Regions from separate parts of the Marinobacter sp. CP1 genome, predicted to be linked through region 2. Evidence: predicted binding sites of a transcription regulator. Region 2 holds the regulator's gene; each other region holds the start of a gene.
What was found. The regulator sigma-54, encoded in region 2, starts transcription at its own class of promoters, with help from an activator protein. The targets are predictions, from matches to a motif close to ANTGGCATNNANNTTGCTNT.

Region 1: the regulator sigma-54 is predicted to act here: its motif matches at 4,247-4,266, upstream of ACP86_RS23055 (PEP-CTERM sorting domain-containing protein).
Region 3: the regulator sigma-54 is predicted to act here: its motif matches at 3,749-3,768, upstream of ACP86_RS11710 (TorF family putative porin).

Annotation. Positions count from the first base shown of each region.
Region 1 covers NZ_CP011929.1:23,325-33,252, reverse strand. The annotation lists gene ACP86_RS00135 (PEP-CTERM sorting domain-containing protein) at 1-673, shown strand, start outside; gene prpD (2-methylcitrate dehydratase) at 775-2,259, shown strand; gene ACP86_RS00125 (PEP-CTERM sorting domain-containing protein) at 2,545-3,309, shown strand; gene ACP86_RS23055 (PEP-CTERM sorting domain-containing protein) at 3,408-4,184, opposite strand; gene ACP86_RS00115 (TIGR03013 family XrtA/PEP-CTERM system glycosyltransferase) at 4,522-5,934, shown strand; gene ACP86_RS00110 (XrtA/PEP-CTERM system exopolysaccharide export protein) at 5,996-6,640, shown strand; gene ACP86_RS00105 (XrtA system polysaccharide chain length determinant) at 6,694-8,223, shown strand; gene ACP86_RS00100 (hypothetical protein) at 8,223-9,122, shown strand; gene ACP86_RS00095 (outer membrane beta-barrel protein) at 9,115-9,928, shown strand, end outside.
Region 2 covers NZ_CP011929.1:544,115-554,042, reverse strand. The annotation lists gene ACP86_RS02615 (carbon-nitrogen hydrolase family protein) at 1-42, shown strand, start outside; gene yjgA (ribosome biogenesis factor YjgA) at 52-579, opposite strand; gene mgtE (magnesium transporter) at 595-1,956, opposite strand; gene ACP86_RS02600 (HPr family phosphocarrier protein) at 1,966-2,235, opposite strand; gene rapZ (RNase adapter RapZ) at 2,243-3,127, opposite strand; gene ptsN (PTS IIA-like nitrogen regulatory protein PtsN) at 3,156-3,626, opposite strand; gene hpf (ribosome hibernation promoting factor) at 3,714-4,022, opposite strand; gene ACP86_RS02580 (RNA polymerase factor sigma-54) at 4,124-5,650, opposite strand; gene lptB (LPS export ABC transporter ATP-binding protein) at 5,802-6,527, opposite strand; gene lptA (lipopolysaccharide transport periplasmic protein LptA) at 6,505-7,059, opposite strand; gene lptC (LPS export ABC transporter periplasmic protein LptC) at 7,043-7,627, opposite strand; gene ACP86_RS02560 (KdsC family phosphatase) at 7,624-8,172, opposite strand; gene ACP86_RS02555 (KpsF/GutQ family sugar-phosphate isomerase) at 8,195-9,175, opposite strand; gene ACP86_RS02550 (ATP-binding cassette domain-containing protein) at 9,364-9,928, shown strand, end outside.
Region 3 covers NZ_CP011929.1:2,528,689-2,538,616, reverse strand. The annotation lists partial or broken gene ACP86_RS23240 (transposase domain-containing protein) at 90-311, opposite strand; gene ACP86_RS11725 (hypothetical protein) at 336-533, opposite strand; gene ACP86_RS11720 (alginate export family protein) at 745-1,989, opposite strand; gene ACP86_RS11715 (OprO/OprP family phosphate-selective porin) at 2,444-3,529, opposite strand; gene ACP86_RS11710 (TorF family putative porin) at 3,810-4,538, shown strand; gene ACP86_RS11705 (TolC family protein) at 4,823-6,124, shown strand; gene ACP86_RS11700 (efflux RND transporter periplasmic adaptor subunit) at 6,174-7,358, shown strand; gene ACP86_RS11695 (efflux RND transporter permease subunit) at 7,373-9,928, shown strand, end outside.

The DNA of each region.
Region 1 (9,928 bases), 520 kb from region 2:
AAGCATGAATGGTGATAACACTGTAGCCACTGGTTCGGGAGATGATTTCGATAACAGAAACGGCGAATCCATTAATGGTTCCGGATTCACAGATACAGGAACGACTGGCGCAACATTCACTGATATCAGCCTCTCAACCAGCTACGACAGCTCTTCTGCAAGTGAGCAGGTTTATAACGCCAACACGGGTACCCCCGGCAGTGGAGGTGTCTTCCCTTCAGGTCTATCCAGTACTCTGCCGAATCAACCGGGTTTTTCATTTCTTTTTGAAGTGGATAAAGCAGACATTACGGTCGGTACCGATATCTTCTTTAATATGGTATTCGCCGATTATGATGTCCAGCCGGCGAACATAGAGTTTATTTATGCGTCGGGAAAAGAAACTCTGGGGGTGACTTTGCAAAACAACGGTCCGAACGATGGTTTGATCCAGGGCGCTTTCGCGAAACTCGATTTTTATGATGTTTTCAGTGATGGCGATAGTGTATGGAATGGTGTTCTCGGCGTAAACTTCAACGCACCAAACGAGCCATATACGGCGTTTGATTACGTCGAGCTCAGCGTGAAGCCGTTGGTGGTCGATGTGCCAGAGCCGGGCACGTTGGCTCTTTTTGCTCTTGGTTTGACGGGTATATTCGGCATTAGGAAATTGCCCTTGCATCGGCCAATGTAAAAGCTCTTTCTGATAGGCACCTGGTGCGCAATCCAGGTGCCTTGTCTCCCAATGTGTGTGAGCTAGGCTCTAGGCATAGCAATTCTTTTGGGAGAAACATTATGAGCTCCACATTCGATCTCAACGAACGTCCCGACTACGACGAAGTCTTGCAAAAAATCGCGGACTACGTCCTCACTTACGAAATAACCAGCGAAGAAGCCTGGAATACCGCCCGCTACTGCCTGATGGACACACTCGGCTGCGGACTGCTCGCGTTGCGCTTTCCCGAGTGCACCAAACATCTTGGCCCAATCGTTGAAGGAACAACGGTTCCCCATGGCGCCCGTGTACCAGGAACACCTTACCGGCTGGACCCGGTGAAAGCAGCGTGGGACATCGGTTGTATCGTTCGATGGCTGGATTACAACGACACCTGGCTCGCGGCAGAGTGGGGGCATCCCTCAGACAATCTGGGCGCCATACTGGCCGTCGCAGATCATCTATCGCAGAAACGCGTCGCGGAAGGTAAAGATCCTTTCAAAGTGAAGGACTTGCTGGAGGCCATGATAATGGCCCATGAAATTCAAGGTGTACTGGCCCTTGAAAACTCCTTCAATCGCGTCGGGCTGGATCACGTGGTGTTGGTAAAGGTGGCCTCCACCGCCGTTGCGGCGAAACTGATGGGAGCGAATCGTCAGCAAATGCTCTCAGCGCTTTCCCACGCTTGGGTGGATGGCCAGTCACTCCGAACATACCGGCATGCCCCGAACGCCGGATCCCGCAAATCCTGGGCCGCAGGCGATGCCACATCGCGGGCAGTGAGGCTTGCCGATATTGCCATGCGCGGAGAGATGGGAATACCCGGTGTGCTAACCGCGCCCCAATGGGGCTTCTACGATGTCCTGTTCAGCAAAACCAACAAAGACCAGAAGCTTAAGCCCGAAGGGCAGAGAGAGTTTTCGATTTCACAGGAGTTCGGCTCTTATGTGATGGAAAATATTCTCTTCAAAGTTTCATTCCCGGCTGAGTTTCACGCACAGACGGCAGCAGAGGCAGCTGTCACACTGCATCCCCAGGTCAGGGATCGGCTAGACTCGATTGACCGAATCGTAATTACCACCCACGAATCTGCAATTCGGATAATTTCAAAAGTAGGAAAACTCGCCAATGCCGCTGATCGGGATCACTGTCTGCAATATATGACGGCCGTACCGCTTATTTTCGGTAATCTTACTGCAGATCATTACGAAGACAGCTTCCACGAGGCCAATCCTCTCATTGACGTGTTGCGGGATAGAATGGAAGTCGTGGAAGAGGAGCGGTATACGCGCGAATACCTTGAAGCTGACAAACGCTCTATTGCGAACGCAGTTCAGGTATTCTTCAGTGACGGCACTAGTACCGAGAAAGTAGAGGTGGAGTATCCTCTGGGACATCGTCGCCGACGAGATGAGGCGATTTCAGAGCTTAGATCGAAGTTCCACAGAAATTTGGGCGCTTGCTTTCCCCAGGCAAGGTCTTTGGCGCTTTTAGAACTTTTTGAAGATCAGGGTAAACTTGAACAGACAAACGTAGCTAATTTTGTCACTGAGTTTGCTCGTTAGTGCTGGACTGCCCTCAAATTAAAACGATCGCACCGCAACGAGTCGGAACCCCCATGTTTTTTATGCTCTAAAATCTTTTGCGGGTTTTAAAACTTGTACTGTCAGAATTATTTACATTCTGGCGATTTGAATATTTCGACCGATAAGACAAGTGCATAAATCAATTAAATTTCCCGTTACTGGCGCGCTAATTGCTCAGCTACGACACGGGGTGAATAACTACACCTTGGAGAACATGGGAGTTGTAGTCCCAAACCAAAATGGATTTACGCAGAGGTGAGACCGATGAAAAAGCCGATAACTTTGTTAGCAGCGGGGCTGTTCGCAGGTTCGTTTTCGTTTAGTGCCTTGGCCACAGAAATTATTTTTGATGACCCAACTGATCCGATCAACGGTTCAGAGATCAAACAGCCGGAGATTGAGTACACAGATTTCTTCGTCAGGGCTGGTTACTCAACCAGCAACTTATGCTGTGGAATCAACTTCGTACGTTCTGATATTGAGACAATGAAGCCGGCCGAGCCGAATGAGGACCCGCTACCTGTAAGAGTCTGGAGAGATACCGACCCGGCGAACGGAGGCCTGGGTGTCGATTCTGGTCTGGCGGATGGTGACACAGATAACTTTGAAGGCAGCCTTAATAATAACGCCAATACCGATGAAATCCTGTTTTTTGATTTCAAAGGCATGGTTACACTCATGGAAGTTTGGCTAAATGCCGGGGATGAAGCGTCCGGAACTAGCCACCAAGATAAGTTCTCTTCAGACGCTACAGATGTATTCGACATCTTCTACTCAATGAATGGTGAAGACTACTTCAGTATCTATGGAGCAAATACTAAGCCAACTGATGGCGAGTTGCTTGCGCTGACAGGTGATAACTTGGTTAATGCGAGCTATTTTGCGGTTGCTCATGTTGGGCCGACTGATTCAGTAGGTGGCTATATCGAGAAGATCAAGTACGCTAGTGTCCCGGAGCCCGCAACGCTCGGACTTATGGGTTTGGGTCTGCTAGGGCTTGGTGTTCTTCGCAGGAAGAAAGCTGTTTAAATTAACGTTAGCCGGACCAAGTGGTATCCGGCTCTCTAAACAGAAAGTAAAAACCCCGATCTTTCGATCGGGGTTTTTTATGGAGCTCACTGACGTGATTAGTGCTTGATCTTTCGGCTACGACCTAGGCCCAAAGCTGCGAGTCCAAGGCCCAAAAGGGCGAGAGTGCCTGGCTCTGGCACGCGTGCAACCGAAACGTTGTCGATACCCCAGCCATCATTGGTGCCTTCACCGTTGTTGAAGGTAAGGTAGGCTTTGTCAAAGAAGATATCGGAGAAGATTGTGATGTAAGCGATATTACTATTGGAGAGTGGTGAGGCAATTTCAATGTCGTCCGACACGCTGCCATCTTCAAATTCAAGCTTTAAAGAGGCGTTAATGTCGTTGGCGTCAGACAAGTAAAAGCCGATAGCGTTTCGCTTCCCGGCTTCACCATCCATAATGTTCCACTTGACCGAAAGCGCGTCGTTGCTGTCGAGCCACTTGCCAAGATTTTCCCTGCCAAACTCGCCGGACTCACTATCTTCGATCATGAGCTTTTCAGGTTCGACATCATCGCCCTCGGCAGACTGAGAGGAGGTGAGCGAAAACGTCCCTACAGAAGTGGAAAAAGATTCCTGAGCGAGGACCCAGCTTTTTTGTGGTTCATTTGCAACAAAGGCCTGATAGCCATCCCCGTCCGCATCTTGCGCTGCAGACGGATTGAAGCCCTCGAAGCCCTCGGTGACACGATTATACGTATCAGCCAGAAATGCGGACTCAGCGGTTGCAGCGTCTGCACCGTAAGCCACGTCTTTGTAGATGATCGCCGCGCTCGCAGGTGCGGATACTGCAGCAATCGCCGTGCAAAGCAGAGTTTTGTTCAATATTTTCATGGATTTTCCTTCCCTTTTTACATCCTATCCAGTTCGGCCCTCTCAAGGCCCCGTTTAAGAAACAAGCGAGCGCCATGCCATTTTGTCTAAAAGAACGTAAAGACAGGATGATGGGAACCATAATGCAATCGTGATCTATAGAATCCGTAAAGGAATTCGACAACTGTCACCGATACAGGGTCTTACCAGCGATGATTAAGTTAACGCCATTTTACAAATCATGACTTTACATGAAGATTGAACTTAACCGTAATTGACGTACAATCTTGCTCGCGGTATCGCGTCCGTCGCATTGGAAGCCCAGAAAGTTCGCTCGCGAGCACCACAAGGAGTCGATGTGGCCCACATCAGGTTGTTCAAACACTATCTTCATCTCCCTTTTGTAATTTTGGGTCTGATCGATTGGGTGTTTTTGTCTGGTGCATTTGCGCTGTCTGTGTTTTTCCGATTCTTTGGTGATATTGAGCTTTTCTGGTCCAGCGTCGCCTTTATTATCCCTTCTTGCATCGTATTCGCTGTCGTAAATCTGTTGATCATGATTGCTCTTGGTGTACATCAGGCCAAGGTAGAAGAAGGGATGTCTGGCATGATGTTGCGGACTATTATGGCGGTTATCATTGCCATCCCTGCCTGCGGTTTTCTTTACTTTCTCGCCAGCGATTGGCTTTGGTACCTCGGTGACCAGAGAGCCCTGACCTCTGCCTCCGTGTTCAGTGTTTTCTTGTTGGGGTTCGGGCGGTCGGTATTTTTTGCACTAGTTGGCAAAGATACGTTCAGGCGAAAAGTTCTGGTCCTGGGGGCTGGTCGGAGAGCTAAGCAACTATTCGAAGATCTGAAAACACCGTTCAACAGAAAAGGTTTCAAGCTAGTCGGCTTCGTTCCTTTGCCGGACACATCTATCGAAGTCGGTAAGGAATATCTCCTGGACCTTCCTTCATCACTTCATCAGTTTATACTCAATAACCCAGTTGCAGAGATCGTGGTTGCAGTAGATGACAGGCGGAAAGGTTTGCCTATGGAGGATTTGCTGGAATGCAAAATGGAGGGTGTCAAAATAGTTGACGGTGCCAGTTTCTATGAGAGGGAATCGCGAAAAGTTGCACTGGAGATGATTACGCCCGGCTGGCTTGTTTTCTCGGATGGCTTCAACGTCTCTTCAGTATCAGGCATTGGCAAGCGTTCACTTGATCTCTTCGCCGCAGGAATTCTCTTTGTGGCCTCTTTGCCTCTGTTAATTCTGACGGCCATCGCCATCAAAATCGAAGATGGGGCCAAAGCTCCAGTGCTCTATAGTCAGGAACGTGTCGGACTTAACGGTAAAGCGTTTAAAGTCCATAAATTCCGTTCAATGATTACCGACGCAGAAAAAAACGGGGCAGTGTGGGCAAGCAAAAATGACTCTCGGGTAACGAAAGTGGGAGAGTTCATTCGTAAAGTTCGTATCGATGAGCTTCCCCAAATTTTCAACATCCTAAATGGTAGCATGTCATTCGTTGGGCCCCGACCGGAAAGGCCCGTGTTTGTAGAGGAACTCAATCAAAAAATTCCGTTCTATAACGAACGTCATCGGGTGAAACCTGGCCTCACGGGTTGGGCGCAACTATGCTTTGCCTATGCCGACAACGAGGAAGACACGCGTGAAAAGCTCAGATACGACCTCTACTACATCAAAAACCAGAGTCTGCTGCTTGATCTATTGATTATAATCCAGACAGTAGAGGTGGTATTGTTTAAGAAAGGATCGAGGTAGTTCCTGGAGCCTGAACTCCAGGAACTGTTTTTACATCATGGAACTGTATTGAGGTAATACGATGACATTGCTCTCCCGGCACCTTTGTTTACTGTTCACCGGATTGGCTATCGCCATGCTAGCCGGTTGTGCATCAACAACCGCCTCCTCTCCTGAAAAAATTCAGCAGGCATTAAACTCGGCAGGTAGCGATTCAGACGCGCCCTATATTCTCGGCGTAACCGACGTTGTTTCAGTGTCAGTCTGGAGAAATCAGGATTTGAGTATTTCCGTGCCGGTCAGGCCGGATGGGATGATCTCGGTTCCGCTCATAGGTGATATCAAAGCGGCTGGGGTTTCGCCCGAGTCACTTGCGCAGAGTATAGAGGCGGAGCTTGCCACGTATATTCGTGAGCCTCAGGTAAGCGTAATCGTTACATCTATGGGAAGTAACGAATTCAAGGATCGAGTCAGAGTAACTGGTGCAGTCGGGCAGCCGATGTCTGTTCCGCATAGGGATGGAATGACTGTCTTGGACATGCTTTTGAGCGCTGGCGGGGCAACCCCCTTTGCTTCGCTGAATGATGCGATGCTGTACAGGATGATGAATGGCGAGGTTGTAGCAATACCTGTGCGTTTAGACGATATTCTAAGTAAGGGTGATATAGAAACCAACTATAGCTTGCGACCAGGCGATATCCTCGCGGTACCCGAGCGTAATTTTTAACTTAAGGTCGTTTTAAGGCAGCCGACAAGAAGCCAGGAAGGCAGGTACGGGTTATGGCATTACCGCTAGCACAAATTCCATCAGAAGCGATAAGGGAAGTAAGATCCCGAAAGGGACTGGCGTTTCTACTCTTTTTTGTCGTCAGTTTCGCCGTGTTGGGGGCAGGATTCATCTGGCCATATAAGTATGAATCCGAGGTCATTATCTACGTGGATGACAGCAATATTATCCGGCCCTTAATGGAAGGCAGCGCTGTAACAACCAAAATATCAGAACGCCTGTCTACTGTACGCGAGACACTTTGGCGCCGCAGCGTGATGGAACAGGCGGCCACAGATACCGCAATCTTTGGAAACTCCGCAAGCAACCTGTCCGATGAGGAATTAGAGGAGCGAATTGCGTCTATTCGAGCCAGCATGGAAGTGTCTCCCAGAGGGGACAGCTATTTCGCCATTAGTTACAGATCAGGCTCTCCGCTTGAGACATTTCGCGTTGCTCAAAAACTCGGGCAACTCTTTATCCAGGAGAATAGCGAAAGGAAACGAGCTGAAAGCCGCAACGCTTATGGCTTTATCGATAAGCAAGTAAAAAGTTATGAGCAGCAGATCGCGGAGGTTGAAGCCAGGCTGAAGAATTTCCTTTCTGAGAATGTTGATGGGACTGAAGCAGAAGCAAACGCTCGGATGGCAAACTTACGCGGGCAACTGGAGCTCGCGCAGATAGAAAAATCTGAGCTCGAAAGCCGCGCCAGGTCGCTTCAGCAGCAGCTTGAGACAGTCAGCCCAACACTTAACCAAGGTGGGAGAACCCCAGATGCTTTCGAAAGACGAATTCAGTCTTTGGAAGAACAGCTGGATAATCTGCGCCTTCAATACCACGACAGCTATCCGGACATCGTTATCCTGAAGGAGCAACTCGCAGAGCTTAGGAATCAAAGAGATCTTGCAGAAGCCAGCGGTGAAAACGAGGAACGTAAAGTTGGCGGTGAAACCCTCGTCAATCCCCTTTATCAGGATTTAAGGGGAGAACTTGTTACCACGAGGGCCGATATCGAAACCATCGAAACTCGAATACGCTCCCTGAATCAACTAATGGCTCGTCAGGAAGAGCGGATGGAGCGAATTCAGGCCAACAAGGCGGAATACTCAGAGCTGACACGAGACATGGAGGTTAATAAGCAGATATATGATGATCTCCTCAAGCGTCGTGAAAAAGCTCGCCTGTCGATGCATTTGGACATCGAAGGCCAGGGGTTGAACTATCAGATAAGTGAAACAGCCCAGTATCCGCGCGCGCCATCAGGGCCACAGTTTCCCATGTTTGCTGCGGCAGGCCTGTTACTGGGCATTGTTGCACCTTTTGGAGCAGCAGTCGGCTTTGTTCAGATTGATCCGAGAGTGCGCGCAAGAGAGCAGCTCGAAGAGAGTATTGAGCTTCCCGTTTTGGCCGAATTACCCAGAGTTCGCACCCCCTTCGAAAAGCGTCGTGAGCGTAAAGTAACCGTATCGATAGTCATTGCTGCTCTTCTTGTTTCAGTTGCATATGTTGCCGTTGCTGTATCCGAATTGCTGGGAGTGATTTGATGTCAGGACCCACTGAGAAGCAGAGCGAGTTTAAAGCGATGGGCAAGGATAGCGACAATCCGGGCTCCGAAGAACTAGAGCAGGTAGAAGGCGCACAGTGGCTTGGTAATAAAAAAAGGTCCACATCACAACAAGGCGGTTTCTCCGAGTGGGAAGACTCCAGAATGCTGGTGCCAAGCTCCCTTGAACTGGGTAGCGGGGCGGTTGAGAAGTACGTAATCAGTAAACAGATCGTAAAAATGCAGGAGCCCCGCCGGCTGACTCCTGATGATCTTGAAGAACGCCGTATAATTTACCCGGATTCACGAAACCGAGACCTTGTTAATCGGTTCAGGGATTTACGTACCAAGCTCCTTGAAATTTCTGGCGGCAACAACTTCACGCTGGTTGTAAGCGGAATGGGTGAGGGCGCTGGCTCATCATTCGTAGCCCTTAATCTGGCTGCAGCGTTCGCTTTTGACCAATCCAAAACGGCCCTGGTCATTGACTGCAACCTGCGGGAACCTGCAATGCACTCAATGCTCGACATCATGCCTGAAACCGGATTGACCGATTTCCTTGATGACCCGGATTATGACATTGCCCGAATTCTTTACCCGACAGGCATTCCAAGACTACGTCTCATTCCCGCGGGAAGCCGGAGAGAGTCGCCAGCTGAGTTTTTTACCTCTTTTCGTATGAAGCAGTTCCTCCAGGCAGTCCGAAGACGTTACCCGGATCGCTTTATCGTGTTGGATACCGCTCCTATAACAAATTCGCCGGATGCAAGAATTCTCTCCGAACTCTGCGACTATTCGATGCTCGTAGTGCCTCATGGTCGCACTACACCAGGCTCGGTGGAGCGAGCAGCCGCTGCCTTCAATGCTGAAAAGTTCGTCGGGGCGGTGATCAATGGTTGATTGGTCAATTCGGTGTTTGGTCACACCCGGTTTCGTATCAAGTGCGCTTCTGATTCTGGCTGTACCCATCTCACAGGCAGAGCCTGTTTCAATTTCAGGCACCCTGGATAATCGGTTCAGCGATAATATGGGCAGAGTTGCCGCTAATGAGCAATCTGATCTTGAAACAAGGCTAGGTCTATCGATCCGCCACGTTAAAGATCCGGGAACATGTAATTCAATCCTCGATGGTCAGCTTGGATACGGTTACTGGTTAGAAGATACTTTTGATCCGAAGGTGTATACCGATCTTGGTTTTACCGGTGACTGCGAGCTAACCAGAGGCTTTAAATGGCTTGTCTCCGATAGATTGAGTGATGTAACCGAGAGTTCTCAGCGCCCGGATGTGCCGGATAACTCAACCCGTAAAAATGTGTTCACTACGGGGCCTCAGTACACCCTTTTTTTAACGAGTAGAGACCAGTTGCAGTTTACCCTGCAGTATCAAAACACTGAATTTGAAGAGCCAGAGGAAAGTGATAGTGAGCGAGTAATAGCCTCAACGGCTTGGAATCATCTGTTTAGCTCGACGCTTAATGGCGGAATCAGCCTATCTTCCAACCGTGCAGAACTGGATTCTGGCGTTGAGATTGACAGGAATACGGCGAGTTTGACGTTTGCCAAGACCTGGCCCGCCACCAAGCTGGATGGCAGTCTCGGTGTCAGTGAAATAGAAACCAGTTTCGGTACCGGTTCCCAAAAGAGCGATGCCTTGGTCGGTGATCTTTCCCTTGTTCGTGAGATAAATCCCTCTGCGGATTTCTTTT
Region 2 (9,928 bases):
GCCCGGATGCCGGTGTGGGAGCACCGCCGGCTCAAAGGTTGAACCAACGGCTCACATGGCCTCGGCGTCATCGATGCACTCCCTGAGATAACGGAACAGTTTCCGGGCCTGGCCGGTGTTCTTCTGTTTTTCGACGTCTTTTCGGGCGTTTCGAGCAAGGTTTCGCAGGTGCTGCATATCGGCAGTGGGGCAGTAGCTGAAGAACTCGCCAACAACGGAATCGCCTTCGGCAATCATCCGGTCCCGCCAGCGTTCCGCCAGGTGGTGTCTGCGGGTGTGTTCTTCGCTACCGGCATCGAAGGCGTCGATGGCTTTCGCCAGGGCTTCAGGATCATCTTCCTGTCGGATGACCTTACCGATGTATTGCAGGTGCCGTCGTTTGGCCTCGTTCTGGCGGATACGGCGGGATTCCTCGATCGCGGCGCGGAGGGTCTCGCTGATTGGCAAGGTTTCCAGCTGATCGTTGCTCAGGTCCAGCATCCGCTTGCCCAGATCCTGCAGGGCATGCATTTCCCGTTTCAGCTGGGATTTGCTCGGGCCGTCGTATTCCGGCGCGTCGTTGTCTTGATGGTCTTTCATAAATCCGAGATCCGCTTAAGCGTAGAAAATCGTCGCGAGGCCAAGAAAGGCCATGAACCCGACTACATCGGTCACAGTCGTGAGAATCACGCTGCCTGCCAGGGCCGGATCAATATTGCGAGATTTGAGAAACAGTGGCAGAACCGTGCCAACCAGCGCTGCGGCGACAAGATTGATCACCAGCGCGGCAGCAATGATCGCGCCGATCATCACATCCTGGAACCAGAGCATGGCTGCACCCGCCACCACGGCGGCCCAGAGCAGGCCGTTCAGTATCCCTGACAGAAATTCCCGGTTCAGCAGCCAGCCTACGTTGGCGCCGCTGATCTGCCCCACGGCCATACCGCGAATCACCAGTGTAAGCGTCTGACTACCAGCAATGCCGCCCATACTGGCAACAATTGGCATCAGCACTGCGAGCGCCACCACTTTGGCGATCGTGTCTTCAAATAGCCCGATGACGGCGGAGGCGGTCAGTGCCGTAATCAGGTTGATGCCCAGCCAGACGGCACGGCGACGGGTGGTTTTCCACACCGGCGCAAAGGTGTCCTCGTCTTCGTCCAGACCCGCCATACTCATCAGTGAGTGGTCCGCATCCTCCCGGATAACGTCAACCACGTCATCGATGGTGATCCGACCCAGCAGGCGGCCCTCCTCGTTTACCACCGGCGCCGAGATCAGGTCGTAGCGTTCAAACAATGTCGCTACCTTGGTGTCGGAGAGGCTCACGGGAATGGGCTCGATGTCGGTATCCATGACTTCCCGCACGGTGGAGGCGGGGTTGGAGACCAGCATTTTCGTGATGGGCAGCATGCCAATGAAATCGTCCCGGCGGCTGACCACGATCAGGCTGTCGGTCATGGGTGGCAGGGTGCGGTGCCTGCGAAGGTAGCGGAGCACAACATCGATACTGATGTCCGGGCGCACCGTAATGGTGTCCGTGTTCATCAGACCGCCGGCGGTGTCCTCCGGATAGGAGAGAACTTCCTCCACCCGTTGCCGGTCCTGCTCGTCCATGGTCTCCAGGACTTCCTGGATGACCGTATCCGGCAGCTGCTGCAGCAGGTCGGCCAGGTCGTCTGACTCGAAATCCTCGATGATGTCCGCCAGTTCCTGAGCGTTCAGCTGGCTCAGGAAGTAGCCTCGGATATCATCACTGAGATACTGGAGAACCTCGCCTTCGAGGTCTTTGTCCACCAGGTTCCACAGCAGGGCCCGCTGCCGGGGCGGTGAGGACTCCAGCAAATGGGCAATATCACTGGGGCTCAGGCCACCGTTCAGGATGCGGGCAACCTGCTTCAGTGCGCCACTGTCCAGCGCTTCGCTCAGGGAACGAAGACGCTGGCGGGCCTGGCTTTTTTCCAGAATATCGGTCATGTGTTTATTTTACTCACCCTCACCGAAATAGTCGTTAATCAGTTCCACCAATGCTTCGATGGCCTGTTCCTCATCCGGTCCGTCGGCAATGAGCTCCACATCGGTTCCTTTGCTGGCGGCCAGCATCATCACCTGCATGATGTTCTTCGCGTCCACATCCCGGCCTTTGCCGCTGATACGCACGCTGCTGTCGTATTCCGATGCCGTGTTGACCAGCTTCGCAGTGGCGCGCGCATGCAGGCCCAGTTTGTTGATGATGGTAATGGGGCGGCGAATCATGGCTTGATCAGATCTCTTCCCGGGTCTGCAGGTGTGGCAGCTCGGTGTGCCGCACTTGCACATTGCTGTACCGTTGCCGGAAGTACTCACCCAACTGCTCGCACACATACACCGACCGGTGCTGGCCGCCGGTACAGCCAATGGAAATGGTCATATAGCTGCGGTTACTGTCTGCAAAGGAGGGCAGCCAGGTATCCAGAAATGATTTCAGGTCCTCGATCATCTTCCGGCTTGCCGGTTCTTTTTCCAGAAACTCGATAACCGGCTGATCCGTCCCGACATACTTGCGGAGGCTGGTATCCCAGTAGGGGTTGGGCAGGCAGCGGACATCGAAAACGTAGTCGGAATCCAGCGGCACGCCGTGTTTGAAGCCGAATGACTGAAACAGGAGAGCCAGTTCCTGATCTTTTCGACCGACCACGCGCTGCTTGACCATGTCCCGCAGCTCGTACATGGACATGCCGGTGGTATTTACGTAAAGATCGGAAAGCTTGGAGAGGGGCTCCAGCAGTTTCTTCTCGCTGGTAATGGCTTCCCGGAGAGAGGTCCTGTCGTCACTCAACGGATGCTTTCTGCGGGTGGCGTGAAAACGCTGCAGAAGCGACTGCTCGTCGGCGTCCAGGAAGATGATTTCAACGGTAACCCCGGTTTCCTGGAGGCGCCGGTAGATCTCCTCGAAATTGGCCAGCTCGCCGGAAAGGTTCCGCGCATCGATACTGACGGCCATCTTGCCCAGTCGACCAGGCCTGGTCTGGCTGGCGGCTTCCCGTGTGAGGGGGAAGAGCAGGCCAATAGGAAGATTGTCGATGCAATAAAACCCGAGGTCCTCCAGCACATGAAGTGCGGTACTCTTGCCCGAACCGGACCTGCCACTGACGATAATCAGCTTCATGACCACCTTACCTCCACTGCAGTGAATATCAGCCGCCTGAGGCGGTCATGCGCTGGTACAGCGTGCTGGCGTCCTCGGATTGCCGGAGGCGATCACAGAACGACCGCTCATTGAACTTTTCAGCCAGTTGGCTGAGCAGCTCCAGGTGTTCGCTCGTTGCTTCCTTCGGGACGATCAGGGCGAAAATCAGATCCACCGGCTGATTGTCGATAGCATCGAATTCGACGCTTTCTTCCAGCGTCATCAGCACGCCCACCACGTGATCAAGTCCTTCCAGACGGCAGTGGGGAATGGCGATTCCCTGGCCAATGCCGGTGCTGCCCAGGCGCTCGCGGGAAATCAGGTTGTTGAAGAGCTGGGTCTCGCTGAGCGTGTTGTCCTGATGGTTTATCTGCTCGGCAATAAACTCCAGGGCCCGTTTCTTGCTGGACGCAGCTACCCTGCAGAGGGTGAGCTCCGGAGCAAGAATGTTCTCTATGGTCAGGGATGTGTCGCTCATGGATCGACTGCGTTTCCGTTAAAAAAAAGGCTGCGACACGTTACTCATGTCGCAGCTCGATTAGATGAATTGCATGAAAACAGTCAGTTAGCGAGAGCCGTTTCCGTGCATCCGGTCTACATTCTTTTCCTTGTGCTTGAGGATCTGACGGTCAAGCTTGTCGATCAGGGCATCGATGGCTGCGTACATATCCTCATTTTCTGCCTTTGCGTGAATCTCACCACCAACCACATGCAACGTGGCTTCCGCAATCTGGCGCACCTTTTCCACTTCCAGGGTCACCTGGCAGTTACTGATGTGGTCAAAGTGACGCTCGAGCTTCTCGAACTTCTCTGAAACATAATCCTTCAGTGCGGGAGTCAGTTCTACGTGATGGCCTGAAATATTGAGTTGCATAGGCGTCTCCTGTTGTCATCGTGCCGGCTCCCGGGAGCCGGTCTGGGTGCTGGCGCATTATGCGCCGGCGAATACGGTGTTGCGTCCCGGCCCCCGGGTATTCAGACCAGCCGCTTGCGCTCGTTGGACGGCGGAATGTGCATGGCCTCCCGGTACTTGGCAACGGTGCGTCGCGCAACCTTGATACCCTGTTCCCCTAGCATGGCTGCAATTTTGCTGTCGCTCAACGGCTTTTTGGGCGTTTCCGCCGCAATCAGCTTCTTGATCATCGCGCGTATGGCCGTGGAGGAGCATTCTCCACCCTCGTCAGTGCTGACATGGCTGGAGAAGAAGTACTTCAGCTCGAAAATGCCACGGGGGGTATGCATGTATTTCTGGGTGGTTACCCGTGAAATGGTCGATTCATGCATCTCTACCGCCTGGGCGATGTCTGAAAGAATCAACGGTTTCATGGCTTCTTCACCGTGATCCAGGAATCCCTGCTGGTGCTCGACAATACGGGTCGCGACTTTCAGCAAGGTCTCATTGCGGCTCTGCAGGCTCTTGATGAACCACTTGGCCTCCTGCAACTGGTCGCGCAGGTAGGTGTTGTCTGCGCTGCTGTCCGCACGCCTTATAAGTGAAGCATAGCTGGCATTGACCCGGATGCGCGGTGCAATTTCAGGATTCAGCTCAACACGCCAGCGGCCATTGTGTTTGCGAACGATCACGTCCGGAATCACATAATCGGGTTCGGCCCGGTCAATGACATCGCCCGGCCGCGGATTCAGGCCGGTGATCAGCGCCAGGACATCCCGCAACTGGTCTTCTTTCAGGCGGCTGCGGCGCAGCAACTGGGCGTAATCGCGGTTGCCCAGCAGGTTGATGTAATGGGTAATTACAAGGCGTGCCTGGGCCAGCCAGGGTGTTTCCGGCGGCAGCTGGTTGAGCTGGATCAGCAGGCATTCCTGTAGGTCCCGGGCAAACACGCCGGGCGGATCAAAGTGTTGCAGGCGGTGAAGCACGGCTTCCACTTCATCCAGTTCAAGGGGGTCTTCATCGTTCTCATCCAGCAGTCCGGCGTGGATTTCCTCCAGCGGGCTGGTGATATAGCCCCGTTCGTCCACTGCATCCATCAGGGCATGGGCAATGGCCTGGTCCCGTTCACTGAGGGGCGTCAGATTGAGCTGCCATTCCAGGTGATCCTGAAGCGTTTCGGTCGGGGAATTACGGGTTTCGAAATCGTGATCGTTTTCGTCGTCGTTGCGGGCTGCCGGCGCTGGTGCGGACTGGTAGATGTCGTCCCAGGCGGTATCAACCGGCAGATCGTCCGGAATGTTGTCAGGAATCTCGTTCTCCGAGGACCAGTCCGGGCCGTTCTCGGATTCATCCCAGTCGCTGGCCGGTTCCGGGGCAGCTTCAGCGGCGGACTCGGTGGCGTTGGCCTCGCGCTCGTCGTTTTCGCTGGCTGCGTCGGTCTGGTCATCGTCCTCGGAGGTCTCCAGCATGGGGTTGGATTCCAGTGCCTGCTGGATTTCCTGCTGGAGGTCGAGAGTGGAGAGCTGGAGAAGCCGGATCGCCTGTTGCAGCTGGGGCGTCATGGTCAGGCTTTGACCCAGCTTTAACTGTAAGGAGGCTTTCATAACCATGGTTCAGGATCCGTCACTCATCAGCGCGTTGTGTCATAAGTCGTGAAAAAATCTTTATATGCCGGTTACTTGCCGTGATTTTAATTTACCCTAGCAAGTTCTTTGCCGAGTTTACTTGCTACAGATCATCAAAACAATCAGCCATTGGGTGTCAGAGTCTGAATTCGTCGCCGAGATAGACTTCCTTGACCTGCTGGTTGGCCAGGATGGCGTCGGCATTGCCGGAGGCGATGATGTGGCCGCCGGAAACAATGTAGGCATTCTCGCAGATGTCCAGGGTCTCACGCACGTTGTGGTCGGTGATCAAAACGCCAATGCCTTTGTCCCGAAGGTGCCGGATGATGTGTTTGATGTCACTGACGGATATGGGGTCCACACCGGCGAAGGGTTCATCCAGCAGGATAAAAGCCGGCTCCATGGCCAGTGCCCGGGCAATCTCCACCCGTCGGCGTTCACCGCCGGACAATGCCATGCCAACACTGTCCCGGATATGGGTGATGTGGAATTCTTCCAATAAACCCTCGAGCTTCTTCTCCCGCTCTGCCTTGCCCAGCCCCGGCCGGGTTTCGAGGATGGCCATGATGTTGTCGCGTACGGACAGTTTGCGGAAGACCGAGGCTTCCTGGGGCAGGTAACCGATGCCCTGGCGGGCCCGACCATGCATGGGCAGGGGGGTGATATCCCGGCTGTCGATCGTGATCCGCCCGCGATCAGCGGGGACGAGCCCAACGATCATATAGAAGCAGGTGGTTTTCCCGGCACCGTTGGGACCAAGCAGCCCGACAATTTCCCCACTGCGGATTTCCAGGGAAACGTCGATCACCACTTTTTTCTGTTTGTAACTCTTTGCCAGGTTACTGGCTCTCAGAACTGCCATCGGATCCCTGTCTGTCTGTACTGCGTGGCTGAATCACCATCTCTACCCGGCCGCTGCCCTCGCCGGTGTCTGCGCCGCCCTCAGCGGTGACAACCCGGCCGACGGTATCATAATGAATGACATCACCCCGGAACAGGTTGCCATTCTGCTCGATGACTGCTTCCCGTTCAAAGGTCAGCTGGCTGTCGGTGGCAGACCAGGTAATGTTCAGGGCACGGGCATCGGTTTCGCCTTCCCCCTCGCGCGCCGGTTGACGGTATATAGCGGGCGTACCAGAGGCTTCGATCCGGCTCAGGCCGTCCTCGGTCCGGTACAGGACGACCCGCTCGGCAGTCAGGCGGGTATTGCCCTGCTCAAGTTCCACAGCGCCGGTGTAGGTGGCAATGCCCTGGCCGTCATCCAGGCGGGCGGTATCTGCGGTGACCTTGATAGGAGTGTCAGAATCAAGGTCAAATGCAGCCGCCGGGCCGATCATCACGACCGTTAGCAGGGCAGCCATCAGGCGCCGGTATCGGTTAGTTTCCGGTTTCATAGAGTCCTTCCACCTGGGAGTTCAGTTCCAGAATTCGTTCGTCTATCCACGCTTTCATGCCCGTGGCCCGGGTTATGCCGGTAACATCACGTATTTCTACGGGCGCGTCTGTATATACCATGCCCCGGTCGTTATCCAGGGTCAGGCTTGATGTTGTCAGGACGGCGTCCCGTTCGCCAATCGTGCGCTGAACCCGGACATTGTCCGTCAGGTACACCAGATTCTGGTTTTGCAGCAAGCTGCCATTGTCGGCCTCGACAATCCACGGCAGGGCCTCCTGGTCCCCGTACAGCTCGGCCCGGGGAGATTCCATGGTGGCCAGGTTGCCTTCCTCGAACTGCTCAATTCGGGGGCTGGAAAACCGGATCTTGAGATTGCCCGCTTCATCGAAGGAGGTGTACTGACCATTCACCACGAAACCGTCTGGTTCGGCGTCTCCCCGTAGGGCCGCTGCCTCGTCATCAATCACAGGGGGTTCATCGCTGCGCCAGAGCAGGAATACGGCTGCCACCACGGTAGCAGCCAGTGCCAGTGCTCGCAGCCAGGGTCTGTCCAGCAGCCAGTTCATGCCTCGGGCTCCAGATAGGGGGCAAGTGCTGCGTCAAGCCTGCCATGGGCCGTCAGCAGCAAGTCGCAGGCTTCGCGGACCGCCCCTTCGCCGCCCCGGGCAATGGTGCAGTAGTCGGCATGCTGCTGCACCAGCCAGTAACCGTTGGGCACGGTGATGCCCAGTCCGGCGAACCTCAGTGCCGGGAGATCTGGCAGATCGTCCCCCATGTATGCGATGGCCTCGGGGCTGATATCCATGGTGCTGACCAGTTCCTGAAGGGCTACCTTCTTGTCCTCTCGCCCCTGCATCAGGTGGGGAATGCCAAGATCCCGCATGCGCTTCTCGGTCAGGGGGGACTTTCGTCCGGTGATCACGGCCACGGTAATCCCGGCTGCCATCAGTTGTTTCAAACCCAGGCCATCCAGAATGTTAAAAGCCTTGAGCTCATCACCAGTGGCGCTGAAATAAAGCTTGCCGTCGCTCATGATGCCGTCGACATCCAGTGCGATCAGGCGGATCTTTACGGCCTTTGCCAACAGGGAATCCGGCCATTGGTGCTTCATATCAAACAGCTCCTCATAGCCCCTAGATAACGCCGGCACGCAGCAGGTCGTGCATATTGATGGCGCCAATCAGACCCCCCTGGTCGTCAGTAACGGGGAGGGCGTTGATCTTCATCTCCTCCATTATGTTCAGCGCTTCCGCCGCCAGATGATCGGCCTGGATCGTTTTACCATGCCGGGTCATGACCTCGTTGATGGGCGTATTGTGAATGTCCACCGATCGATCCAGAGTCCGTCGAAGGTCACCGTCCGTAAATATTCCGGTAAGAGTGCCTTTATCATTGACGACGGTGGTCATACCGAGACCCTTTCGGGACATCTCAAGAAGAGCACCGCTCAAGGGGGTATCCTCGTTGACGACTGGAATCTGATCACCGCTGTGCATGATGTCGGAGACCCTGAGCAGCAGCCGACGCCCGAGGCTGCCGCCGGGGTGAGAGATAGCGAAATCCTCGGCACTGAAGCCCCGGGCCTCAAGGAGTGCAACGGCGAGGGCATCGCCCATCACCAGGGTGGCCGTTGTGGAGGAGGTGGGCGCCAAACCCAGTGGGCAGGCTTCCACCATAACGCTGACGTCCAGATTGGCGACGGCTTCCCGGGCCAGTGTGGAGCTGGCATTGCCGGTCATGCTGATCAGCGGAGCGCCCATGCGTTTGATCAACGGCAGAATGGTGACCACCTCGCTGGTGTTGCCGCTGTTGGAAATGGCGATGACCACATCCTGGGAGGTGATCATACCCATGTCACCGTGGCTTGCCTCGCCCGGGTGCACGAAAAACGATGGCGTTCCAGTGCTGGCCAGGGTGGCGGCAATTTTGTTGCCAATGTGGCCGGATTTTCCCATGCCGGTCACAACCACGCGGCCCTTGCAGTTCATGATAACTTCGCAGGCCCGCGTGAACTGGTCGTCGATTCGGCCTTCAAGGGCATCAATGGCGTCGCGCTCAATGCGGATGGCGCGGATGGCAGAAGATCGGAAATCGCTGGGAGTCTGTTCGGTCATCGGGCTTTGGGCCTGGCTGTCGGGACGTTGTAAATGTTGGGCAGAGTATACCATTTTCACCCGGCAACGATGCCCGGTTACCGAAAGTTCAGTCAAACTGATCATTGCTATCAGTACATTTTGGGCACTTTGGATTGAGCTTGCGCGCTCCTTGGCATAATGTAGCCCCTCTTTGAAAGGTAAGGACTATGAATTCACCGGCTTACATATCGCTCAAGGACGTCGTGTTCTCCCGCTCAGGGCGCCGTATCTTCGACGGTGTCAGCCTGGACATCCCCCGCGGAAAAATCACCGCCATCATGGGGCCCAGCGGAACCGGGAAAACCACGCTGCTTCGCCTTATTGGCGGCCAGCTCAGGCCGGATTCGGGCAGTGTTGTGGTGGACGGCCATGAAGTGCCGAAGCTCAAGCGCAAAGCCCTCTACAGCCTTCGGGAAAAGATGGGCATGCTGTTCCAGAGTGGGGCGCTGTTCACCGATCTGAGCGTGTTCGAGAACGTGGCCTTCCCGTTGCGGGTGCACACAAAGCTGCCGGAAGACATGATTCGTGATGTCGTGCTAATGAAGCTTGAAGCCGTCGGATTGCGAGGCGCACGCCAACTGATGCCGTCGGAACTGTCCGGAGGTATGACCCGCCGGGTTGCTCTTGCCCGAAGTATTGCCCTGGATCCCGAGCTGATCATGTACGACGAGCCGTTCGCCGGCCAGGACCCGATTGCCATGGGCGTTCTGGTAAAGCTGATCCGCGATCTGA
Region 3 (9,928 bases), 2.0 Mb from region 2:
CCGCTGAACACCAAAAGCAGTGACAGCAACACAACAATAGTGGGGCGATTCTTTGCGGACATCCTGCTTTCAAGCACCAATCTGTGACATTAACAAATTAAGGCATACGATCTACCGATAAGTTCCCAACAGACCAACACTATTTTATTCCGTTGTAAGCGTCCGCCGATGGCGCTGCTCTTCTGTGTCGGCAGTCGGGTTAGAACATCCCTTGGATACCCATAGGGATCATGCCCTTTCCGCATAGCCGACTGGATCAGCGTCATGACCGCAGCCGCGCGTTGACCACTGCGGAGTGATCCCAGGAACAGCCCAACGCACAGGGCCACGAGCCTTCACTTATACGTGACGCCGTGTCGATCGAAGATCTCATAAACTTCCCCGGCCTCCTCCTGCGGCAACATCACCCGGATCGTCTGCTCTTCCTTATCAATAAAGATCACATCCTGTGGGATTTCGCTGCCAATAAGATCGTCTCGCGTATTGCGTGCCTGATCCATGTTCTCGAACTTACCATTAATAGCTTTACCCATCGTGCTTCTCCTTGTTGTTTAGATTCCATCCAAAGCATAGCTAACACATCAATTTCTGTAAATTTACGACGTTTCCAAGAGCCAAACGCTGCCTGAGACCTCCTCAACCGCAGCGTTCGTCAGCGACCCTTATCCTTCGGATTGTCTACCCCCGGTCGGGGCGACCCGCCCTCTATCAGGCGAATGTCTGTTCACCGCAACAGTGATAAGGTCAGAACTTGACCTCTCCCCACAACCAGGCCTTGTCCGTATCCACGCCACGACCATCGGCGGCATAGCTGGCGAACTTGGCACCCACCGTGTAGTGCTTGTTGATCGGGTAGACAGCCAGCAGCCCCAGCTCGGAGCCATAGCTCAGGCTATTGATGTCACTGCTGTAGTCATGATAAACGGCCAGCCACTTGACCCCCTTTGCTGAGGCACCCGCCGATACGTATAGATCCTGCAGGCCATCGTCCGGGGTGACCAGGAACTGGTCGGCCCAACCGTTCATCGCGTGAAGCGTCGCCAGAGGCGTCTGGAATGACCGGCCGTCGTCCGACTCCAGAGTCTCCATACCCACCTTAAAGGTCAGGCCGTAGACTGCGAGCCCCACTTCCGCCAGCCAATAAGCGGCCTCAAAGCTTTGCGGGTTGTCTGCATAGTCTTTCTGGATTGCGTACTCCAGGGTGTACAGGACCCTGGCGTCTTCCGATACATCGGTGCCACCTGCGAACCGCAAACCAAAATTCTGGGTTGAGTTGACGTCTGCGTTGGTAAAGTCGAAAAGATAACCGTAAGTGGTCAGGGTTCCGGCAGCCAAGCCATGATACTGTGCGTTGAAAATCGGCGACTGCATTGGGAAATTGCCATTAGGGCTGGCATCCGAGAACACCCGGTTAGCATTGTAAAGATAGCCCGCTGTGATCTTCGTGTCCGGAAGCGACTCGTTGGTGCCGACAAAGGCATCGAAGGTTTGCTCATTCTGGCGCCAGCCAACCGTACCGATAAACCGGTGATTGTCCAGAGCAAAGCGCTGACGGCCGTAGGTCAGGCTGGTATCCGAAAAACCTTTGTAACGCACGTAAATTTGGTTGACTTCGGTTTCCGTCGGATCAGCGACTACTGAGTGATCGGTTATGCCATTGATGGTGCTATTGTAGTTCTCATTCCCCACAGCGGACACATCTTCCGCCTCGGCAAACACCTCAAACCCCTTAAAATCACCAGTCCGGTACCCCAGTCGGGTTCGAACGGTAGAAGCATGGGCTTGATCAAGAGGGTTGTCCTGATCCACAAATTCGTAACGGTAACGAACATCAAGCGAAACCTTTCCCCCGGTTAAGGCTTCGGTAAAGGTCATGGACAGGACAGGCGTTGCGGCAGAGGCCAGAACCGAACCAATGGCAAAGACAAGCAACGACTTCTGGTTTTTTTGGCCATTCCTGGCAGTGAGCGGAGTTAGCATCATTTTCATCCTAGTGGTACCTTCAGCGGCCGTATAAACGGTTGAATGGAGTCAACATTTCATCGATAAGTCGCTCGTTCAGTTTAGGGCGCCAATGTCAGCGACAACCTTGATATCGGTCAGATTGAACCTGACTCTCAAGGGGTACCTCCATAGGCTCACAGGCAAAAAGAGCTGAACAACGCGCCACCACCTTATACGTCTCGCAAAGCCGTCCATACGGGCCTCCTTTTTTCAGGAATACAGCCGGATCAGAGCTTAACTGCACCTTCAGGCTGTCCAACTGATGGGGTCCACCTCAATGTACACCAGAAACCTCAGATGAACTTTATTAGCGGGGGGCGGGGTGGGGGGGGGGCAGACAAAAGCATGGGCAGATTAATATCTGCCCAAAACCTGAGTATTTCATTAACTCTCAAGAACTATATCAAGCCGCAAACTCATTCAAGCGACCTCCATGCGGTCAAAATGCATATTGTAACCTCGCACGCACTTCATCTCCGCTAGCGCCATTGGCTTCTTCGCCATCCATGTAGCTCATTCCAAGTCGAACATTCTTGTTGGCGTAATAGTTAACGCCCAGTGTTGTTTGCTCACCGTCGGTCGTGGCCAGCCCCACATCACTGTATTTTCCGTCACCATCCTCAAAGCGGGCAACAACTTCCCAGGCCCCTTTGGGTGATGCCGGTTTTACCCGCTTGAATGCTCCGGCTTTGTAAGGACGGCTTTCGCCGGTGATGATCCAGCCAAGCTGTACGTAATAACCATCAACATCCACCTGGCCTTCCTCGGAATCGAAATATTCGGCCTGGGCATGGAAGGGCCCGGAAGCGCCGGCGAGCTCCAGATTAAACGTATCGACCTCATCGGCCTGAGTGTCGGCATCACGCGTGGTATAACCCGCACCAAGATGAACAACCATATTGTTCGTTTGAATCGGTGCAACCGTGCCCCGTGCGGTTACTGCCGTGTTATTGAAATCGTCGCTGCCATTGCCGCCTGCCTCGAAGTAGCCGATACCGTAGGTCCAGTTGCTGCCTTTGCCGCTGAGCTGGATGCCGCCGCTGCGACCGGGGGCATAACGCTCGGTCATGGCAGATCGCTCAAGCGCTGAGATGTCTTTTGAGCTCGTTAATTCTTCCAGGCCGAATGGCTCTTTCTGTTTACCGATAGTCACGGTTGCAGCTGAGCCAAATCCCATGTAACGAATGTACAGGTCTTCAGCAGTACCGCCGTCGGCGCCATCACTTTCAGCGACGTTGAACTGGGTCTTGTACGCCCAGTCGCCAAAGTGGCCCTTGGCGTAGAGGCGTGCCCGGCGCACATCGAAATCGGTAGTGTCAACACCGTTGTCGTCAGACTGCGTGGCGTCGTAATCCCACTGAATGCGCCCGCCGAGCTGAAAAGACGCAGAGTTATCCGACACTTTCACTTTGATACCGCTGTCGGTATCGATCACAAGGTCTTCGCCGCTGGTCGTAACGTTTCCGGCCTGTGCAGCAGAAGCGGCAGAAATCGCCAAAGCCAAGCCCAAATATTTCTTGCTCATGATCTGTCTCACCTTTTTCGGTTTGCTTGTGTGTGTTGAAGCGCTATTAAAGTCTATTTGGCAAAGATTACAGAATGGTTACAGAGAATGCATCAAAACAGGGCGCTGGTCCGGGCCGGTGACAGGTTCTGGGGCGCTAGGTGTTGGGTCGTTTTTCGGGGGCAAGCTCAGAATGTGCCGATTTGTCTCTATAATAATGATAAACAAGAATAAATAAGATGTGGCAAGACTTTTGCTAAATCATATTTGGAGCAATGAAACCCAACCGAAGGTATCCATTATGAAGAAGCAGTTTTTCACCAAATCCGGATTTATCAGTATCACTTTGCTTGCAGCACTTCAGGCTGCGCCCGCCATTGTTAGCGCTGACGTCAGCTCAAATGTGAGCGCCAGCAGCAACTATCTGTTCCGGGGCGTCACCCAGACAGACGGGGCTGCGGCTGTCCAGGGAGGGTTGGATTATGAGCATGCGTCGGGCTTCTACGCCGGTGGTTGGGGTTCCAATGTCGATTTTGGTGACGGCACCAGCTATGAGCTTGATCTTTATGCCGGATTCTCCGGCTCTGTGGAAGAACTGGGTTATGACGTTGGGTACATTTATTATGCGTATCCTGACGCGCCGGACTCCATTGATTTCGGCGAACTTTACGGCGAGATCAGCTATGGCATTGCTGCTGTAGGCCTAGCCTACACGATCAACAGCGACACCAGTGGTGATGGGGTGTTCGTGCAAGGAGATGCCTATTACTACGCCTCTGTTGGGGTGCCTCTGCAGGACAGCTACAGTGCCGGTGTTACGCTTGGCTATTATGACTTCGCTGATGACGGCAAGGCTTCTGTCGGTGAGGCAAGTTATTCACACGTCGCCGCCAACGTTACAAAGGATGCGGGAAACTTCGGTTCCTTCAGTGTTAACGTGGAGTACGCGGACATTGAGTCAACCGACGCGCTTGGCTCTGTCAACTCGGATGACCCGAAGTTCTGGCTGGGTTGGAGCAGGAGTTTCTGATCGGCCAAGTGATCACAAGCAATTCAGATCCAGAATAAAAAGCCGGCCCAAATGACGGGCCGGTTTTTATTTATCATGCAAGAACCCACCATCGTGCGCCTGCCTTGACGCCCGGTGACTCGACATCCTCGCCCTTACCTCTGCCCCCCCTGCCGCCAAAGCTCATTTCTTATCCGGTGCCTGAATTTCAAACTGTATTAAAGGTTTGTCTGTAAGATCGCTCCGGAATCCCACGCAAAAATGCTGACTCACTGACCTCAGTCAAACAGCCAGGATGATACTGAATGAACAAACGATTGTTGTTGTGCGCGATGATAGTTCCGGGAGCCTTGGCCGTCTCTCCCATGGTGTCGGCCCAGGCAAAAGAGAGTGTGTCGCTGAAAGAATATCAGCAGGCCAAAGCCAGCCAGGCTGTTTCCCTGAACCAGGCCATGGTGATGGCTTTCGAGAATAGCCCGGTATTGGCTTTGAGGCGGGCCGCGGTCTCGATACAGCAGGGACAGCTTGATCATGCCAGCCGCTGGGCGCCGAGCAATCCAGAGTTTGAGTTGGGGGCCCGTCAGGCCCCGGATCAGGCCGACGAGTCCCTGGAATATGGGGTGAGGGTTACTCAGGAGATCTGGATGGGTAATCGCGGCGACCTTGGGCAGTCGCGTGCCCGGAGTAATCTCACGTCCCGGCAACAGGAGCTTGAATACCTGAAGGTAGCCACCAAGGCGCGGGTGCGGGCCGCCTATTTCCGGATACTGCTGGCTCAGAAAGAGTTGGAAACCGCAACCCGTGCCGTTGAACTTATGCAACGCACCAAAGACCTGGTTGAAATGTCCGTAAAACAGGGTAAACAAACCCGGATTGATCTCAATACCGCAGTCATTGGGCTTGCCAGGGCCCGGAATCAAAAAGCCTCGGCGGAACAAAAGCTCGAGCAATCAAAAATTGACCTTACCGAAGTGCTCGGGGTGTCCCCCTCCGATGCCGTTGGGGTGACCGGCGAGCTTGATGTGACGCTCGAAGACCTGCCTCCGACCAGCCAGCTTGTCGAGATGGCACAGAGTCAGAGAGCGGACCTGAAAGCGGCGGCCGCAAGAATTGCAGCGGATGAATCTGGCCTTGAAGTTGCGAAAAGCCTGACGATTCCAAATCTGAAAGTCTTCGGATTTTATGATCGTGAGGAAGGCTCCAACCTTTTCGGTGCAGGGGTGTCGATGCCTTTGACCGTTTTTCATGATTATTCCGGTGAGCAGAGACAAGCTGCTGCGCGGCTGAAAACCTCCGAGCTTGAGGCAGAGGCTTTGCGCCTGGCTACAGAGCGTCAGGTTGTGTCGGCTGTGGCCCGGTATGAATCCACCGCCGTTCGACTGCGCCAGATGAACGAGTCGATCCTGGAGCGTTCAGAGGAAACATTACAGTTGATGCAGAAAGCACTTCGGGCGGGCAAGGTCGGTGCCTCGGATGTTCTGGCGGCACAGGACAATCTCCTGTCGGTAAGGCAGGAATACGTTCAGGCGCAGAATGATTATATCGATGCCGTCCGGGCGCTGGAGATAAGCACAGGAGGTGCTCTGTCGATGTCAGCCGGTTCCTGAGGGTATAAAACTCGAAATTGACCGTTCTCTATATATTGAGGGTGAATGAATGATTCGCAATCTTAAGATATTTTTAATTGTTGTCAGCATTCTGAGCTTGCAGCAGGTATACGCTGCCGGAGAAGCCGAGGGTGACCAGCACGGAAATGAAGAAGCCGAGCATGCCGGAGAGGAAAACCAGTCCCGCCAGATCCATCTGACGCCGGAGCAGACAGAGTTACTGTCGATTCAGACTGTGGCGGCTGCCAAGGGGCGCGCTGGCGCAATTGTCACGGCACCTGCCGAGATTCAGTATGTGCCGGACCGCGTGGCCGAGGTTGGTCCGCTGCTGGAGGGAAAACTGACAGGGTTGGCGGTTGATCTGGGGGATCGTGTCAATAAGGGGCAGTTACTGGCAACCCTGAACAGTGTGGAGCTGGCCCGGATTCGCTCCCGGTTAATCTCGCTGGAGGCCCGCAAAGAAGCGGCCGAGTCTGACTACAATCGTGAAAGGGAGTTGCAGGGACAGGGTATTTCCAGTGAAGAAGAGTTCCTGGATGCCAAGGCTGCCTTTCTTGAAACAAAAGCGGAGTACGATTCCGTGCGGGAACAACTGGCGGTTTACGGCAGCGAGTCGTCAGGTGACAGTGGGGGGCTGGCGCAATACGCGCTCCGCTCACCCATTGAGGGGCGTGTCGAGCAGATGCATGTTCGTCTGGGGCAAACGCTGAGTCCGTCGGATACGCCTTTCATCGTGGCGGATGCCTCGGTGTTGTGGGCCATTCTTCAGGTGTCCGAATCCGATATTGACCAGATTTCAACGGGAGACGAGGTTCAGATTTCCTCCAGGGATTCAAGTTCCGACCGGTTTCACAGTGGGCAGGTATCCTGGGTGTCGAGCATGCTCGATGAAAAGACCCGCACCATCCCGGTTCGCGTTGTGCTGGAGTCTCCGAGGGGCGACCTTCGCCCGAATACCTATGCCACGGCCAGAATCATGACGGAATCGGAGGCATCACTGCCGCTGGTTCCGGATGATGCGGTTCAAACCATTGGCGATGAATCCGTTGTGTTTGTTCCGGGCGATGAGAAAGGGGCCTACCAGGCGGTTCCCGTCACGCTTGGCAAGGAGGCAAACGACTGGATCGAGATCAAGTCCGGCATCAGCGCGAACACGGAAGTAGTTTCAGTAGGCGCTTTTGATCTGATGTCGGCCATTACCGCCAGTGGCCGTAGCGCCGCTCACGGACACTAAAACCCGGGGGGAACATGGTTAACGCAATTGTGAATTATGCGCTGAACAACCGTCTGATGACGATTGTTTTTGCTATCGCCGTGATCGTTGCCGGGGTATTTTCATTTCAAAAACTGCCGGTGGACGCATTTCCCGACGCGACGCCTACCATGGTTCAGGTTTTTACTGCCAGTCCTGGTCTGTCGCCGGTGGATATTGAAACGCTGATTTCCTATCCCATTGAAATCAGCATGTACGGCATCCCCAAGTTGCAGAAGGTTCAGAGCACGTCGATTTTCGGGCTTTCCCGGGTGACCATCTATTTCGAAGATGGCACCGATATATACTTCGCCAGGCGGCTGGTAAACGAACGGCTTTCAGAAGCCAAGCGCCAGATCCCGGAGGGCATGGGGGAACCCGAACTAGGACCCATCACCACGGGCTTGGGACGTATCCTGATGTATTCCCTGAAAGCTGAGGACGAGAGCCAGTACAGCTTGCAGGAAATCCGCACGATCCAGGACTGGATTGTCAAACCCCAGCTCAGAACCGTGCCGGGTGTAACCGGTGTGCTGTCCATCGGCGGCGAGGTAAAACAGTACCAGGTCAATATCGATGCGCAGAAGCTTCAGGCTAGGAACCTGACAGTGTCTGACGTCCGCGGCGCTCTCACCCAGAATAATCGAAACGTAGGCGCCTCTTTCATTACGCGAGGCGGTGAAGAATATATTGTTCGCGGCTACGGTTGGGTTAATTCAGGTACCGAGGGCATCGAGGACATCCAGAACATCATTGTGTCCAAAAGTGAGAGAGAGTCTCCTATCTATGTCAGGGATGTGGCAGAGGTTGGCCTTGGGCCGGCGATCCGCCGCGGCGCGGAGGTATCCTCGGGTGAGGAGTCCGTGGGCGGCTACGTGATGAAGCTGATCGGAACCAACACCAGTCAGGTACTCGAGGACGTCAACGCAAAAATCGATGATCTGAACAAGTCACTTCCCGAAGGGCTGAAAATAGAAGCTTATTACTCCCAGGCGGAGTTGGTGGGCAAGGCCATAGGCACTGTCGAGAAAGCGTTACTTGAGGGCTCGGTTCTGGTGCTGGTGTTCCTCTATCTGTTCCTCGGAAATATTCGTTCCACACTGATCGTGGTGGCGACCTTGCCGTTGTCTGTGCTTTTCGCATTCATTGCGATGCGGATTTCGGGCCTGTCCGCCAATCTGATGAGTCTGGGGGGGCTGGCTATCGGCATCGGTATGATGGTGGACGGCGCCGTTGTGATGATAGAGAACATCTTCCGACATCTGGAAGAACGATCAGAGGAAAAGGTCAGTGTTCTGAGGCTTGTAGGTGAATCTGCCCGGGAAGTGGCTCGTCCGATTGTGTTTGCCATTGGCATCATTATTATCGTTTTTCTGCCGCTGTTTACGCTGCAGGGCGTTGAGGGCAAGCTGTTTTCGCCCATGGCCTACACCATCAGTTTTGCGTTGATCGGTGCGCTGTTACTCGCGTTGACGTTGGTGCCGGTTCTGGCCTCGCTGTCATTCAAGATGGGTGGACAACACAAAGAGCCGAAGCTGGTTCTGTTCCTGAACCGGCTATACAAGCCGGTGGTGAATACTGTCGTCAAAGCCCCTAAAATTGTGATGGGCGTGGCCGTCATTGCCTTTGCCGGCAGTCTCCTGCTGTTTCCCTATCTCGGGAGCGAGTTCGTGCCCACGCTCAGGGAAGGCACGTTCCAGATTCGCTCGACACTGCCTCCTGGAGCCAGTCTTGAATCCGCCATCAAGTATGGCAAACGGATTCAGTCCGTTGTCGATGAATTTCCAGAGGTCACCGGCACCTATGCCAGGATCGGTCGTGCCGAGGTGGGCGGTGATCCTGAATCCGTGAACGTTGTCGCGACGCTCGTCAATCTGAAGCCTCTGGATCAGTGGCGAGAAGATGTGAGCTATGAGGACCTTCAGAGCCGGATTGCGGAGTCTTTGGCTGAGCGGGTTCCCGGGCTTGCCAACAATCTGTCACAACCGATTCAGCTCAGAACCGACGAACTCCTCTCAGGCGTTCAGGCGCAACTGGTTGCCAGCATTTTCGGCGACGACCTCGACGAGTTGGGCCGGATCGGCAAGGAAGTGGCGGCCCTGGCGAAAGAAGTGCCGGGTGCGACGGATGTGCGCGCTCAGCAGAGCGCAGGTAAAAAACAGATCGTTATTCGCCCCGACCGTGAAGTGCTGGCGCAGTTTGGCATCAGCATTGATAACCTGATGAGTACGGTCGAAACCGGGATTGGCGGTAAAGGCGCGGGGCTGGTCTTCGACGGTGTCCGGCGATTTGAGATCTTCGCCCGGCTGCAAGAGTCCTATCGCGGGTCCATCGATGAAATCAGAAAGCTTCCCCTCCGGGGTAATAGTGGCGAGCTCATCCCGCTTTCACGGGTGGCCGATGTTGAAATGTACGCTGGCCCCAAGAAAATTTCGCGCTCCAATGCCAGTCGGCGACAGTACGTGCAGATGAACGTGCGTGGTCGCGATATGGGCGGTGTTGTTCAGGACTTGCGCAAGCGGATCGAGGAGCAAGTGGACATGCCGCCGGGG